DNA from 4 places in the Vreelandella sp. V005 genome. Region 2 is predicted to be linked to each of the others. Evidence: predicted binding sites of a transcription regulator. Region 2 holds the regulator's gene; each other region holds the start of a gene.
What was found. Region 2 encodes sigma-54, which starts transcription at its own class of promoters, with help from an activator protein. Its sites were predicted from a motif close to TGGCACNNNNNTTGCTNT; they were not measured.
Positions count from the first base shown of each region.

Region 1 (3,107 bases), on a different contig from region 2:
ATAGCGGCGGGATACGCGGCACAATGACCGCAGCGATTAATCCTGCCACTACGACCGTCGTGTAAAACTGTACAAACAGGTGATTAATATCGACGAAGCTGGTCACTAACAGCGCAAAGGCAATGGAGACCACAGAGAAGTTGGTAGCAATCACCGAGGCTTCGCGGCCATTGTAATAGCCCTGCTCATACTGTTGTGTGGTAATGAGCACACCCACGGTACCTGACCCCATCCATGAAGCAGTGGCATCAATGGCGCTGCGTCCCGGCAGGTTAAAAATTATCCGGAACGGTTTGCGTACCATGCTGCCGATAAACTCCATAAAGCCAAACTCGACCAGGAACGGTAGCAACAGCGCGGCAAAGAAGAAGAACGTTAAGAGCACCGGCGCAAGGTCATTGAGCATGACGCCACCAGTAAAAGAGGCAGTGACGAACTCAGGCCCAAACTGGAAATAGGTCATCACCGCAAACAGGGCGCCTAAAGCACGCATTGCCAACCACAGCGGCCCAACATGAAACATCTCGTGCAACATGCCTTTTTTGGCCCAGCCAGGGTTAGCTAGCTTGGCATAAACAGTGACTACCACTGACAGACAAAGCACGACTACCGCGATAGCAGGCAGCGCTGAGCCTAATAGCGTTTGCAACCCCTCCGCCATAAGGCCCATACCAATATTGATGGTATCGCCAAATTGAAAAGGGACGAGGAACAGCAGAACCCCAATTAAAGAAGGCACTATAAACTTCAGTAAATGCGCCTGGGGGATCGGCCCCGACGAGGTCGGCTCTTCGGTCTTAACGGTGCTATTCGACATAGGGTTCACCTATTGGAAGTGATTATTGGAGGTGGGCTAGCGGCGTCCTGGCAGGAAGCAGTACTTCCTGCCATATGTCTTTTTTATTAGCGCCTTGTTAGATCGGCGCTTTTTGAATCAAAACTGTTTTAACAGCGGCTTAGTCGCCACGCTTCACGCCCGGCAGGACGCAGAGCATTTCATACAGCAGCGTGGCGCCCATCAGCGCCGTGTTGCCGCTGGGGTCATAAGGCGGCGAGACTTCAACCAAATCACCGCCGACGATGTTCAAACCCGCCGCGCCGCGCACAATCTCGAGCCCTTGGGCGGAGGTCAGGCCACCCATTTCCACCGTGCCGGTGCCGGGCGCGACCGAGGGGTCCAGTCCATCGATATCGAAGCTGATATACACTGGGATATCGCCCATCTTCTCGCGCACTTCAGCCATCAACGGCGCCAGCGAGCGATGCCAGCACTCCTCAGCCTGCACCACACGAAAGCCCTGCTCGCGACACCAGTCGAAATCTTCAGGGGCGTAACCGGTCCCGCGCAGGCCGATTTGCACGACTTTGTTGTGGGCCAGCAGCCCCTCTTCCTGGGCACGACGAAACGGCGTCCCATGGGCAATCGGCTCGCCAAACATATGCTCGTTCACATCGGCATGAGCATCGATATGAATCAACCCCACCGGGCCGTGCTTTTTGGCCATGGCGCGCAGAATCGGCAGCGTCAGCGTGTGCTCGCCACCTAGCGTCAGCGGAATGCAGTCATGCTTTAACACGTCGTCGTAGAAGGCCGTGATGATGTCGACGCTTTTCGGCAGGTGGAACGTATTAATCGGTACATCACCGATATCGGCTACCTGCAGACTTTCAAACGGCGCGGCGCCGGTGGCCATGTTGTAGGGGCGTAGCATGCGCGACTCATCGCGAATCTGCCGCGGCCCAAGGCGTGTGCCGGGGCGATTCGAGGTACCGATATCCATGGGAATGCCAATAAAGGCGGCATCCAACCCTTGGGCGTTCTCTTGCGTGGGCAGGCGCATCATAGTGGCGGGGCCTGCAAAGCGCGGCATGGTATTACCGCCCAGCGGCTGATTAAACTCTGACATCGTTATCTCCTTGGATTTATTGTGGCGTTTAGGCACGGCTTATCCATGCTGCCTAGTTGAGTTCTTTGTCTTCTTGGGTTTTTTGTCTTCTAAGACACTGCACAGAACGTGCCAACCCTGCGCTAGCGATAAACAGGTAGGATTGCTGGCAAAACGATGCAAAAATGAATCAAATAGGCACACCAACGATTCATAAGTGAATCAATCATTCATTTATGAATTACTTGGGCAAGACTGGCTGCCATGAGAGATGGCGTGAGAGAAACAGAATGAGTGAAATAGACAAGCACGTACTGCAAACCATTGTAGAAACCGCCAACGATCACTTCTTTATCGTCAGTGGCGATGGGCAGATCGTGGATGTCAGCCCAGGGGCCGAAGCGGTTTATGGAGTGTCGAGAGAAGAGCTACTTTCCAGCAGCGTTCAACAGCTTCAGGCCGCTGGGGTATTGAAGCCCTCCATCACCATGGAAGTCATGCGCACCCGCCAGCCCGCTCAATTGATGCAAATCACGGGTACGGGCCGCCGCGTCATTGCGGAAGCCTATCCGGTGTTCGTAAATGGCAAGCTGGAACGCATTATCAGTCGCTCGCGAGATTTAACCGATCTGCAGTTGCTGCAAGACGAGTATGCGCTGCTACAAAAACGCTTTAGCGAACACTTAAAGCGCAGCCAGGCCGCACCGGATGCCGAAGAGCAGGCATTGGATGACGCCCTGGATAACCTGCAGGTCAGAAGCCATGTGATGCGGGAAATTGCCCTGCTGCTCAAGCGGGTCGCCCCTTCAGACGCCAATGTGCTGATGCTGGGGGAGTCAGGGGTGGGCAAGACCGCTTTTGCCAAGCAGCTACACCGCTGGAGCCAGCGCCATAACGGCCCTTTTATCGATGTCAACTGCGCGGCAATTCCTGAAAACCTGTTCGAGTCCGAAATGTTTGGCTACCAGCCCGGCGCATTCAGCGGTGCGGCACGGCAAGGTAAAGCCGGGTTATTGGAGCAGGCCGAAGGGGGCACGCTGTTCCTAGATGAAATCGGCGAGCTGCCGCTGTTGATGCAAACCAAGCTGCTCAAAGTCATTCAGGATGGCAGTCTGACTCGCTTGGGCGATACGCGCTCGCGCCGGGTCGATTTTCGCTTGGTGGTGGCAACCAATCAGGACTTGGGTAAACAGGTGGAAGCCGGGCTATTTCGCTTGGATC
Region 1 is NZ_JBQXYA010000003.1:81,042-84,148, forward strand. It holds gene ACUN8H_RS08965 (YjiH family protein) at 1-817, opposite strand, end outside; gene speB (agmatinase) at 957-1,907, opposite strand; gene ACUN8H_RS08975 (sigma-54 interaction domain-containing protein) at 2,177-3,107, shown strand, end outside.
Region 1: speB (agmatinase) is a predicted target of sigma-54. The motif match lies at 2,004-2,021, and genes of this name have one in related genera.

Region 2 (3,107 bases):
AGCGTGGTTGGCTTGCTCGGCCCCAACGGCGCGGGCAAAACCACCTCGTTTTATATGATCGTGGGGCTGGTAAAATCCGATGCAGGCAAAGTGGGCATCGACGAGGTAGACCTCACCCGCGCTCCCATGCATGAGCGTGCAGCGGCGGGGATTGGCTACCTGCCACAAGAGGCGTCGATTTTCCGTAAATTATCGGTCGCCGATAATATTATGGCGATACTTGAAACGCGCAAAGAGCTTAACCGCAGCGATCGCGAGCAGCGCCTGGAGGCACTGCTAGAAGACTTCCATATCACGCATATTCGCGACAACCTGGGCATGAGCCTTTCAGGCGGCGAACGCAGGCGAGTAGAAATAGCTCGCTCACTAGCCACGGAACCCGCCTTTATATTATTGGATGAGCCGTTTGCTGGCGTTGACCCCATTTCGGTCGGCGAGATTAAAACCATCATCCGGGCTCTTAAGCAGCGTCATATTGGCGTACTCATCACTGACCACAACGTGCGCGAAACGCTCGACATCTGCGATATCGCCTACATCGTGGGCGATGGGCAGATCATCGCCAGCGGCTCAACCGAATCGATTCTGACTAACCAAAAAGTGAGAGACGTTTATTTAGGCGCTGATTTTCGCCTCTGAGTTGATTTTTGCATCTAAACTTTTTGCCTCTAAATCGTGTTCCACAACAACTTTACTACCAATGGCATGCTTATTGCACTTGCGCCCAGGAGCTACTCACACTAGGGTGGAGCATTCTGATTAACGAGTGGTTCTCAGATGGTCATGAAAGCTTCTCTCCAACTGCGTATCGGCACACAGCTAACCATGACGCCTCAGCTGCAGCAGGCGATTGCCCTGCTACAGCTGTCAACGCTGGACCTCCGTCAAGAAATTCAGCAGGCCTTGGATGCCAATCCCCTGCTGGAACAGGAAGATGAATTTAGCGAGCAGGCCGTCAGCGAGACTAAAGAGGAAGAGTGGTCAGAGAGTATTCCTACCGAATTATCCGTCGACAGCGACTGGTCTGACACCTATCAAGACGTTGGCACTCACAGCGGCAGCAGCGAAGGCCCTGACTTCGAGCGTCAGGCGGCTGGCCAGAGTCTTCATGGGCACTTGCTGTGGCAACTTGCGATGACCGATTTTGGTGCCAGGGAGCAGCTAGTCGCAGAAAGCCTAATCGATGCGCTTGACGCGAATGGCTACTTAACCCAGCCGCTTAATGACATCCGTGAAGGGCTTCGCGACCAGGGAATCGAAGGGCTCAGCCAGCGCGAAGTAGAAACCATTCTACTTAAACTCCAGCAGTTCGAGCCCACGGGGATATTTGCCCGCGACTTGCGGGAGTGCTTAATGCTGCAGTTGGCTGCCCTGCCCGATAACACACCACTACTGGTGCCCGCTCGTCGCTTAGTGCGTCAATTTCTTGAAGCATTGGGTAAAGACGACATACGTTTGCTCAAGCGCCGCCTGGGGCTCGATGACGCCCAATTGGCGGATGTCATTCTGCTAATACGCAGTCTTGATCCCCGCCCAGGCAGCGCCTATGGCGATACCGACGACAGCTACGTAACGCCGGATCTCGTCGTACGCCATGACCATGAAGGCTGGCACTTAGAACTCAACCCAGAGGCCCTGCCAAGACTGCGCATTCAGCCCGATTACGCCAGCCTGATCAAACGTGCTGACAAAAGCCAAGACAACCAGTTTTTGAAAGAGCACCTGCAAGAAGCACGCTGGCTGATCAAAAGCCTCTCTAGTCGCAACGATACCTTGCTGCGGGTTGGCCGCGAAATTGTCACACGACAAATTGGCTTTTTAGAACATGGCGAAGAAGCCATGAAACCGCTTATTCTGGCCGATATCGCCGAAGCCGTCGAAATGCACGAGTCGACAATCTCCCGAGTAACCACTCAGAAATTTATTCATACGCCTCGGGGCGTTTTTGAGCTCAAATACTTTTTTTCAAGCCAAGTCAGCGGCCAGGACGGTGACAGCCACTCAAGCACCGCGATCCGCGCCCGCCTTAAGAAGCTAATTCAAGAGGAACCGCCCGGCAAACCACTTTCTGATAGTCGTTTAGTAACACTATTAGGCGAGGGGGGAATTCAGGTAGCCCGCCGTACGGTGGCAAAATATCGCGAAGCGATGGGCATTCCCTCTTCCAGTGAACGCCGTCGCTTACGCTAGCGCTGGTCAACGTTTAAGGGGAAACTCTCGACAAGGGCTTTGCAATACGGCAAAAAGGGTTACAATCGAAGTACAGTCCGATGGATAAGGAGTACGTCAATGCAAGTTAATATCACTGGTCATCACGTAGAACTGACTGACGCCTTGCGTGACTATGTCAACGAAAAGCTTGAACGTGTAGAGCGCCATTACGACAATATAACCACGGTGCAAGTCACCCTATCGGTGGAGAAAGAGCGCCAGCAAGCCGCCTGTACACTGCATGCAGCAGGGGCTGATTTACATGCCGAAGCCCTAGACAGTGATATGTACGCCGCCATTGACGCGTTAGCGGACAAAATTGACCGTCAACTTGTTAAACATAAGGAAAAAGCACAAGCTCGCGCCCAAGGCGCTGGCGTGCGTTAATTCAATGACGTTGGAAACCATACTCCCCCCGGAACGGGTTCTTTTTGACGTCCCCGGGGGCAGCAAAAAAAGGGTGCTGGAGTTTTTCAGCACCTTTATTGCCCAAAATACTCCCAGCCTGGACAGCCAAGAAGTGTTCAGCCGCTTAATCGGCCGCGAGCGCTTGGGCAGCACCGGCATTGGTAATGGCGTGGCTATCCCTCATGCGCGTAGCCCACACTGCACTACTCCCATTGCGGGGTTTTTAAAGCTCACAGAAGCCATTGATTTTGACGCCATCGACGGCGACCCCGTTGACTTGGTATTCGTATTATTGGTGCCAGAGGAAGCGGATGACACGCATCTCTCACTGCTTGGGCAAGTCGCCACCATTATGAACGATTCAGGTACCCGTCAGCAGCTACGTAAAGCAGGCAGCCAGCGCGAATTACTTGAGTTACTTACCGCCAAAATTCGTGATCAAACCTCCCCGTAATAGCCTGAGGCCTGCAGTACCTTATGGCGGGGAA
Region 2 is NZ_JBQXYA010000001.1:88,920-92,026, forward strand. It holds gene lptB (LPS export ABC transporter ATP-binding protein) at 1-639, shown strand, start outside; gene ACUN8H_RS00445 (RNA polymerase factor sigma-54) at 778-2,190, shown strand; gene hpf (ribosome hibernation-promoting factor, HPF/YfiA family) at 2,290-2,598, shown strand; gene ACUN8H_RS00455 (PTS sugar transporter subunit IIA) at 2,603-3,073, shown strand.

Region 3 (3,107 bases), 510 kb from region 2:
TCGCCGCTCACCGTTGGATATCTTGACCGGCAACTGGAGTATGGATCACTCCCCCGGTTTCATTGCCATGGATCTATTAAGCCGAGTGGCTTCGCCCTACCAACTCAATCCGCTCAACATCAATCCGCTGCGTGATATCGTGGCAAACCATATCGATTTCGAGCGGGTTCGCAAATGTGAACAGCTCAAGCTGTTCGTAGCGGCGACCAATGTACGCACCGGTAAACAGCGTGTGTTCCGTCGTGAAGAGATGAACGTTGATGCCGTCATGGCGTCTGCCTGTCTACCCTTTATGTTCCAAGCGGTCAAAATCGACGGCGAAGCGTATTGGGATGGTGGCTATATGGGCAATCCAGCGCTCTTTCCTCTGATGGAAGAGTGCAGCGCACGCGATATCCTACTGATCCAAATTAATCCGATTAGCCGTCATGAAGTGCCCACCTCGGCGACAGCCATTATGAATCGCCTTAACGAGATCACCTTTAATTCGGCACTGATTAAAGAAATTCGTATGATCGCCCTGCTTAAACACGCGCTGGATGAGCAAGGTATCGAAAACTGCTATCAGCAGGCGCTGTTTCACCGTATTAGCGGTGAGCTAGCGCTGGAGGGGCTGTCTGTCTCTAGTAAGTCCAATTCCGAGTGGCCTTTCTTATGCCATCTGTTCGAACAGGGTCAGGCGGCTGCGGAGCGCTGGCTGAGTGACCATTTTGATGCCATTGGTGAATACTCAACGCTGGATATAGACGCCGTCTATTTAAATGAGTAACGGCCTGTTCGCCTAATGACTAGACAATGAGCGCAGCGCTCAGCTCGTTTTGAAAGCACCAAGATGCGGCAACAAAAGCGTGACATGCCCAATGATGCAGCACGTGCGCCGCGATTTTTTGACTAGCCATTGGCCAATATAAAATTAAGCGTCTGATTTTTTGACATAAAAATTCAACTGGCAAAGTATCTGCATAATGCCTACCAGTGATGGTAGGCGTGGACCAGGCCCAAGTGGGTACGAGTGCGTCGAACCTGACCTTCAATGGTGAAGGCATGTTCTCGTCAATTGTTTGCGCGACGCGCTAAATGCGTTGCGTTGCGATCAACTCGTTTTATGCCCCGTGAGGCCATCCCATGGACATACGCAACAAAGCCAACCGCATTCGGCTCTTCAACTTTTCGACTCCCCAAATGCGCGCTTTCCATTTCTCATGGTTCGCGTTTCATATCTGTTTCTTCGGCTGGTTTGGCATCGCCCCCCTGATGGCGATAGTCCGCGAAGATCTCTCGCTGACGCAAACGCAAATCGGCAACACCATTATCGCCTCGGTGGCGATCACCGTTATTGTCCGCTTGGCGATTGGCGTGCTGTGCGACCGCATTGGGCCGCGTAAAACTTACACTGGTCTGCTGCTATTAGGGGCTATCCCAGTCATGGGGATTGGCTTGGCCGATAGCTTTGAAACGTTTCTATTAGCGCGCTTAGCCATTGGCGCGATTGGCGCCTCCTTTGTGATCACCCAATACCATACGTCCATGATGTTCGCCCCCAATGTGGTCGGCACAGCCAACGCGACCAGTGCGGGCTGGGGGAATTTAGGCGGCGGCACCACCCAAATACTCATGCCGCTGATTTTTTCAGGCATGCTAATGCTGGGTGTCAACGAAGCCTTTGGGTGGCGTTTAGCGATGATGGTGCCTGGTGTGGTGATGTTCTTTACCGGCATCGGTTACTGGTTCTTTACCCAAGATGCGCCCAACGGCAATTTCAGTGAGCTGCGCGCACGCGGCGAGCTGCCCGAAGCCAATGGCGAAAATGGCGCAAAGCATAGCTTCCTCGCCGCCGCCAAAGATATCCGGGTGTGGGCGCTGTTTGTGGTGTACGGCCTCTGCTTTGGGGTTGAGCTAACGATCAATAACATTGCCGCCATCTACTTTTTCGATAAGTTTGACCTTACCTTGGCCACCGCAGGTCTGATTGCCGGTCTATTTGGTTTGATGAATATTTTTGCGCGTACGTTAGGCGGCGTTTTCTCGGATCTTTTCGCTAAACAAGGTGGCCTGAAGGGACGCGTTCGCTGGCTGTTTATTGCCTTGATTTGCGAAGGGATTGCGCTGGTGGCGTTCTCGCAGATGCACGTACTCAGCCTCGCGATTGGCATCATGTTGGTATTTAGTCTGTTTGTGCAGATGGCGGAAGGGGCCACCTACGGCATTGTTCCTTTTATCAATAAAAAAGCGCTCGGGGCCGTTGCTGGCATTGTCGGTGCTGGCGGTAACGTTGGCGCAGTCGGCGCTGCCTTCTTATTTCGTAGCGAAAGCTTAAGCTATCAGCAGGGGCTGTTTTACCTCGGCCTCACCGTACTTGTGCTGGCTTCTTGCGTGTTACTGGTACGCTTTAGCGATGCAACTGAAGCCGAAGAGGCGAAAGCTTACCGTGACGCCGTTGGTGATGACGTAGGCGCAGGTGCGCTGTCGCTTCGCTAAACACGCGCTCATAAACTCAACAATGGCACTCCCAGACGCCTTTATCCTTTAGCAAGCATTATGGGAGTGTTTGAAGGTAGGCGGCGAGCCATTAAGGAAATGATTATGTCTTCAGCGCAGCAGCTGCTGTTAACCGCCATCCGTTGCGATATCGACAACCTTACTCACCTTGCCACCACGGCCGACATTGTGGGCGACATTAGTCATTTTATTCATATGCTCCAACGTGAACGGGGCGCGTCCACCATCTATTTAGCCTCTCAAGGCCAGCGCTTCAGCTCCCGCCGCAACACCTATCGGCAGCATAGCCAGCAGGCGGAAACACTCATGCGCCAACGGCTGGAAGCGCTTAGCCAAGAGGCTCGCCCCCAGGCGGCCGCTCGGCTACTGCGCCGAATTGCTGCCGTTTGGTCTGCCCTGGATGAGCTGGGCGCGCTCCGCGAGGCCATCGATACTTTCGCCATTTCACCCGATGCGGCCACTCAAGCTTTTAATCAATTGACCAGCGGCCTGCTGGCCATTGTTTTCGAGGCGGCTGATACTTCTATCGACCCCGACATCACCCGTACGCTGGTCGCCATTTTTCACTTAATGCAAGGAAAAGAGCTGGCTGGGCAGGAGCGGGCCTG
Region 3 is NZ_JBQXYA010000001.1:600,036-603,142, forward strand. It holds gene ACUN8H_RS02775 (patatin-like phospholipase family protein) at 1-769, shown strand, start outside; gene ACUN8H_RS02780 (NarK family nitrate/nitrite MFS transporter) at 1,126-2,478, shown strand; gene ACUN8H_RS02785 (nitrate- and nitrite sensing domain-containing protein) at 2,584-3,107, shown strand, end outside.
Region 3: ACUN8H_RS02780 (NarK family nitrate/nitrite MFS transporter) is a predicted target of sigma-54. The motif match lies at 948-965, and genes of this name have one in related genera.

Region 4 (3,107 bases), on a different contig from region 2:
ACCCTGTACACCGATGTCGGAGAGCGACTCGCGCACATCGTCAAGCTTGAACGGCTTGATAATAGCTGTGATCAATTTCATTACCATATCCTCTAACTGGGTGGCCGTGATGGGGTTGAGTTGAACGGTTGCTAGCATCGCAACCAATAACCGCTGCTCACCAGCATACACCGCTATCGACAGAGAATAAAAAAGCCTCCCACTTTAGGGGAGGCTATAAGGAGCACACCAGCTCAATGGGTAGTCATTACTTATTTCTTAATACCAAATTCTGGGTAGGCCTCGAGACCACATTCAGCGATATCAACGCCTTCATACTCTTCTTCTTCGCTGACCCGGATACCCATGATGGCTTTCAGGATCAACCACACCACCAGGCTTGCCAGGAACACCCAACCGAAGATACCCGCGATACCAATAATCTGAGCACCGAATGACGCACCATCGTTAGTCAGCGGTACCGCCAGCACACCCCAGATACCGACAACACCGTGCACCGAAATCGCACCCACCGGATCATCCAGTTTCACCTTATCGAGGGTCACGATAGCCGCGACGACAATGATGCCGCCCACTGCACCAATAATCGTGGCGCCCAGTGCGGTCGGAGAGAGCGGATCAGCGGTAATCGCGACCAGGCCTGCCAGCGCACCGTTCAGTGCCATGGTCAGATCGGCTTTACGGAACCACAGTTTGGCCAGGATCAGCGCCGCAATAACACCACCTGCTGCTGCAGCGTTAGTATTTACAAACACTTGCGCCACGTTGTTAGCAGAATCGACAGCCGCCAGCTTGAGTTCGGAGCCACCGTTAAAGCCGAACCAGCCCATCCACAGGATGAAGGTACCCAGCGTTGCCAGCGGCATGTTGGCACCGGGAATCGCGTGAATAGAACCATCTTTACCGTATTTGCCTTTACGTGGGCCTAGCACGATGACGCCTGCTAGCGCCGCAGCTGCACCGGCAAGGTGCACAATGCCTGAGCCTGCGTAGTCAGAGTAACCCACTTCAGACAACCAACCGCCGCCCCAGGTCCAGTAACCAGACACCGGGTAAATAAACGCAGTCATTACCACCGCAAAGGCCAGGAATGCCCACAGCTTCATGCGCTCGGCCACGGCACCCGACACGATCGACATCGCGGTGGCAACAAACACGACCTGGAAGAAGAAGTCAGAACGCATGGAGTAGTAAGGGGCGTCATCGCCGCCTGCGGTCACTGCATCAACGCTGTTTTCAGCACCAATCAGGAAACCCAGGTTAGGCAGGAAGCCGCCCGCGCTACTGGAGTACATGATGTAGTAGCCCACCAGCAGGTACATGGTGCAGGCAATTGCAAACAGCGCGATATTTTTGGTCAGAATTTCAGCGGTGTTTTTGGAGCGTACCAGGCCCGCTTCCAACATGGAGAAGCCTGCGGCCATCCACATCACCAGCACGCCGCAAATTAGAAAATAGAACGTATCGAGCGCGTAGCTCAAATCAGCTAACTCATTCATGAGGTGTTCCCCGTTATTCTATGAGAAGTTATTCGCAAAAGACGGCTCTGTTCTGCAGCCCTGTTCGCGTGGCGTCCGTTATACGGCGTCAGCGCCGCGCTCACCGGTGCGGATACGAATCACGTCTTCCAGCGGCGTAACAAACACCTTGCCGTCACCAATTTTGCCGCTGTTGGCTGCACTGCAGATGGCGTCCAGCACGCTTTCTAAACGTGCATCGTCGACGGCCACTTCTACTTTTACCTTGGGCAGAAAGTCGACGACGTATTCGGCGCCACGGTACAGCTCGGTATGCCCTTTCTGACGGCCAAAGCCTTTCACTTCGGTCACCGTAATGCCCTGAACACCGTTGTCGGCGAGTGCCTCACGAACGTCGTCGAGCTTGAATGGCTTGATGATAGCGGTGATGAGTTTCATCCCGGATCTCCCCTGCTGGATAAGTCCTGCTAGATTGGTAGCGGCACTGCCGCCAGAATAAGCACCTGAACCGATAATGCGCATACTGTGCCAGCTGATTTTTTTATTTTAAAAATCAGTAAATTAGAGCGAAACAAAAGTCCAATAGAGCGCTAAATCCCGTTCAACCCATTCTCTCATCACGGCTATTGCACCAAAAAAGAGCGCAAGCAAATGTTGGCTGCTCTATTTCGATGCAAATCACTCGCTAAGCAGTAAATCCATTCGGCGCATGCGAATTCGCCAACTGTTGCGTATCCTTACCGGTATGCCGTTTTTAGTGATTCATTTAATACGTGATTAAGGAGAGAGCAGCTATGGCGCCTCAAGACCGCATCAGCCGACTGGCCCAGCAAATTGGCGACCGTCTACAGAACGCCTCTCAGGCACCGGAAGATATCCAAAAAGGCGTGCAGCAGGTCGTGCGTGGCGCCTTTGATCGCCTTGAGCTTGTTTCCAGAGAAGATTTCGATATTTTGATGGATGTACTGCAGCGCACGCGTTCACGGGTAGAGGCCCTTGAACGCCAAGTGGCAAACCTAGAGGCCACCGTTGAAGCTTCCGCAGCGGCAACCGCCACCCCCTTGGAAGCAGAAGTACCGCCGGTGCCGACCCCAGAGCCCGACAGTGACGACGCGAAAAAGGACAACCGTCCTAACGGATAACCGCTATTCAGCTCAGTTATTTCGTCGGAGGAAATCGGCAATAGCGCCATGGCGCTTATTGCCGATCTTTGCCGCTCGGTTAACCCGCTATATTCGTTGTATGACCTTGTCGAGAAAATAAATACGAATCAATATCATTGACATTTTGTCAGTCAATGTTACCTTCCTTATCTGGCAGCCTACTGCATGTGCCATTGGCTTGACGGCAATGGTGACAAGGGCGAGCTCATCAAAAAAAGCCGTGTGTAAGCACCAAGATAGATCACGCCAGTGTCGGCAGCGCTGCTAAGTGTCTTATGCCAGCGCCGTTTTCTGCATTGGAAAGCGTTGCCTTGCGTAGTGATGCGCCAAATTGATGCAGATCATTTAAACGAAAGCGCCATGACCGTATGAACACACTCGCTGCGCACCAACCTACCGGCCAAATAACACATACCCTGACATCGCAGTCATTGGAACAGTTGGGATTGCGCTTCGGCATTGATTA
Region 4 is NZ_JBQXYA010000003.1:409,101-412,207, forward strand. It holds gene glnK (P-II family nitrogen regulator) at 1-81, opposite strand, end outside; gene ACUN8H_RS10500 (ammonium transporter) at 252-1,499, opposite strand; gene ACUN8H_RS10505 (P-II family nitrogen regulator) at 1,578-1,916, opposite strand; gene ACUN8H_RS10510 (accessory factor UbiK family protein) at 2,273-2,620, shown strand; gene ACUN8H_RS10515 (helix-turn-helix transcriptional regulator) at 3,010-3,107, shown strand, end outside.
Region 4: ACUN8H_RS10505 (P-II family nitrogen regulator) is a predicted target of sigma-54. The motif match lies at 1,992-2,009, and genes of this name have one in related genera.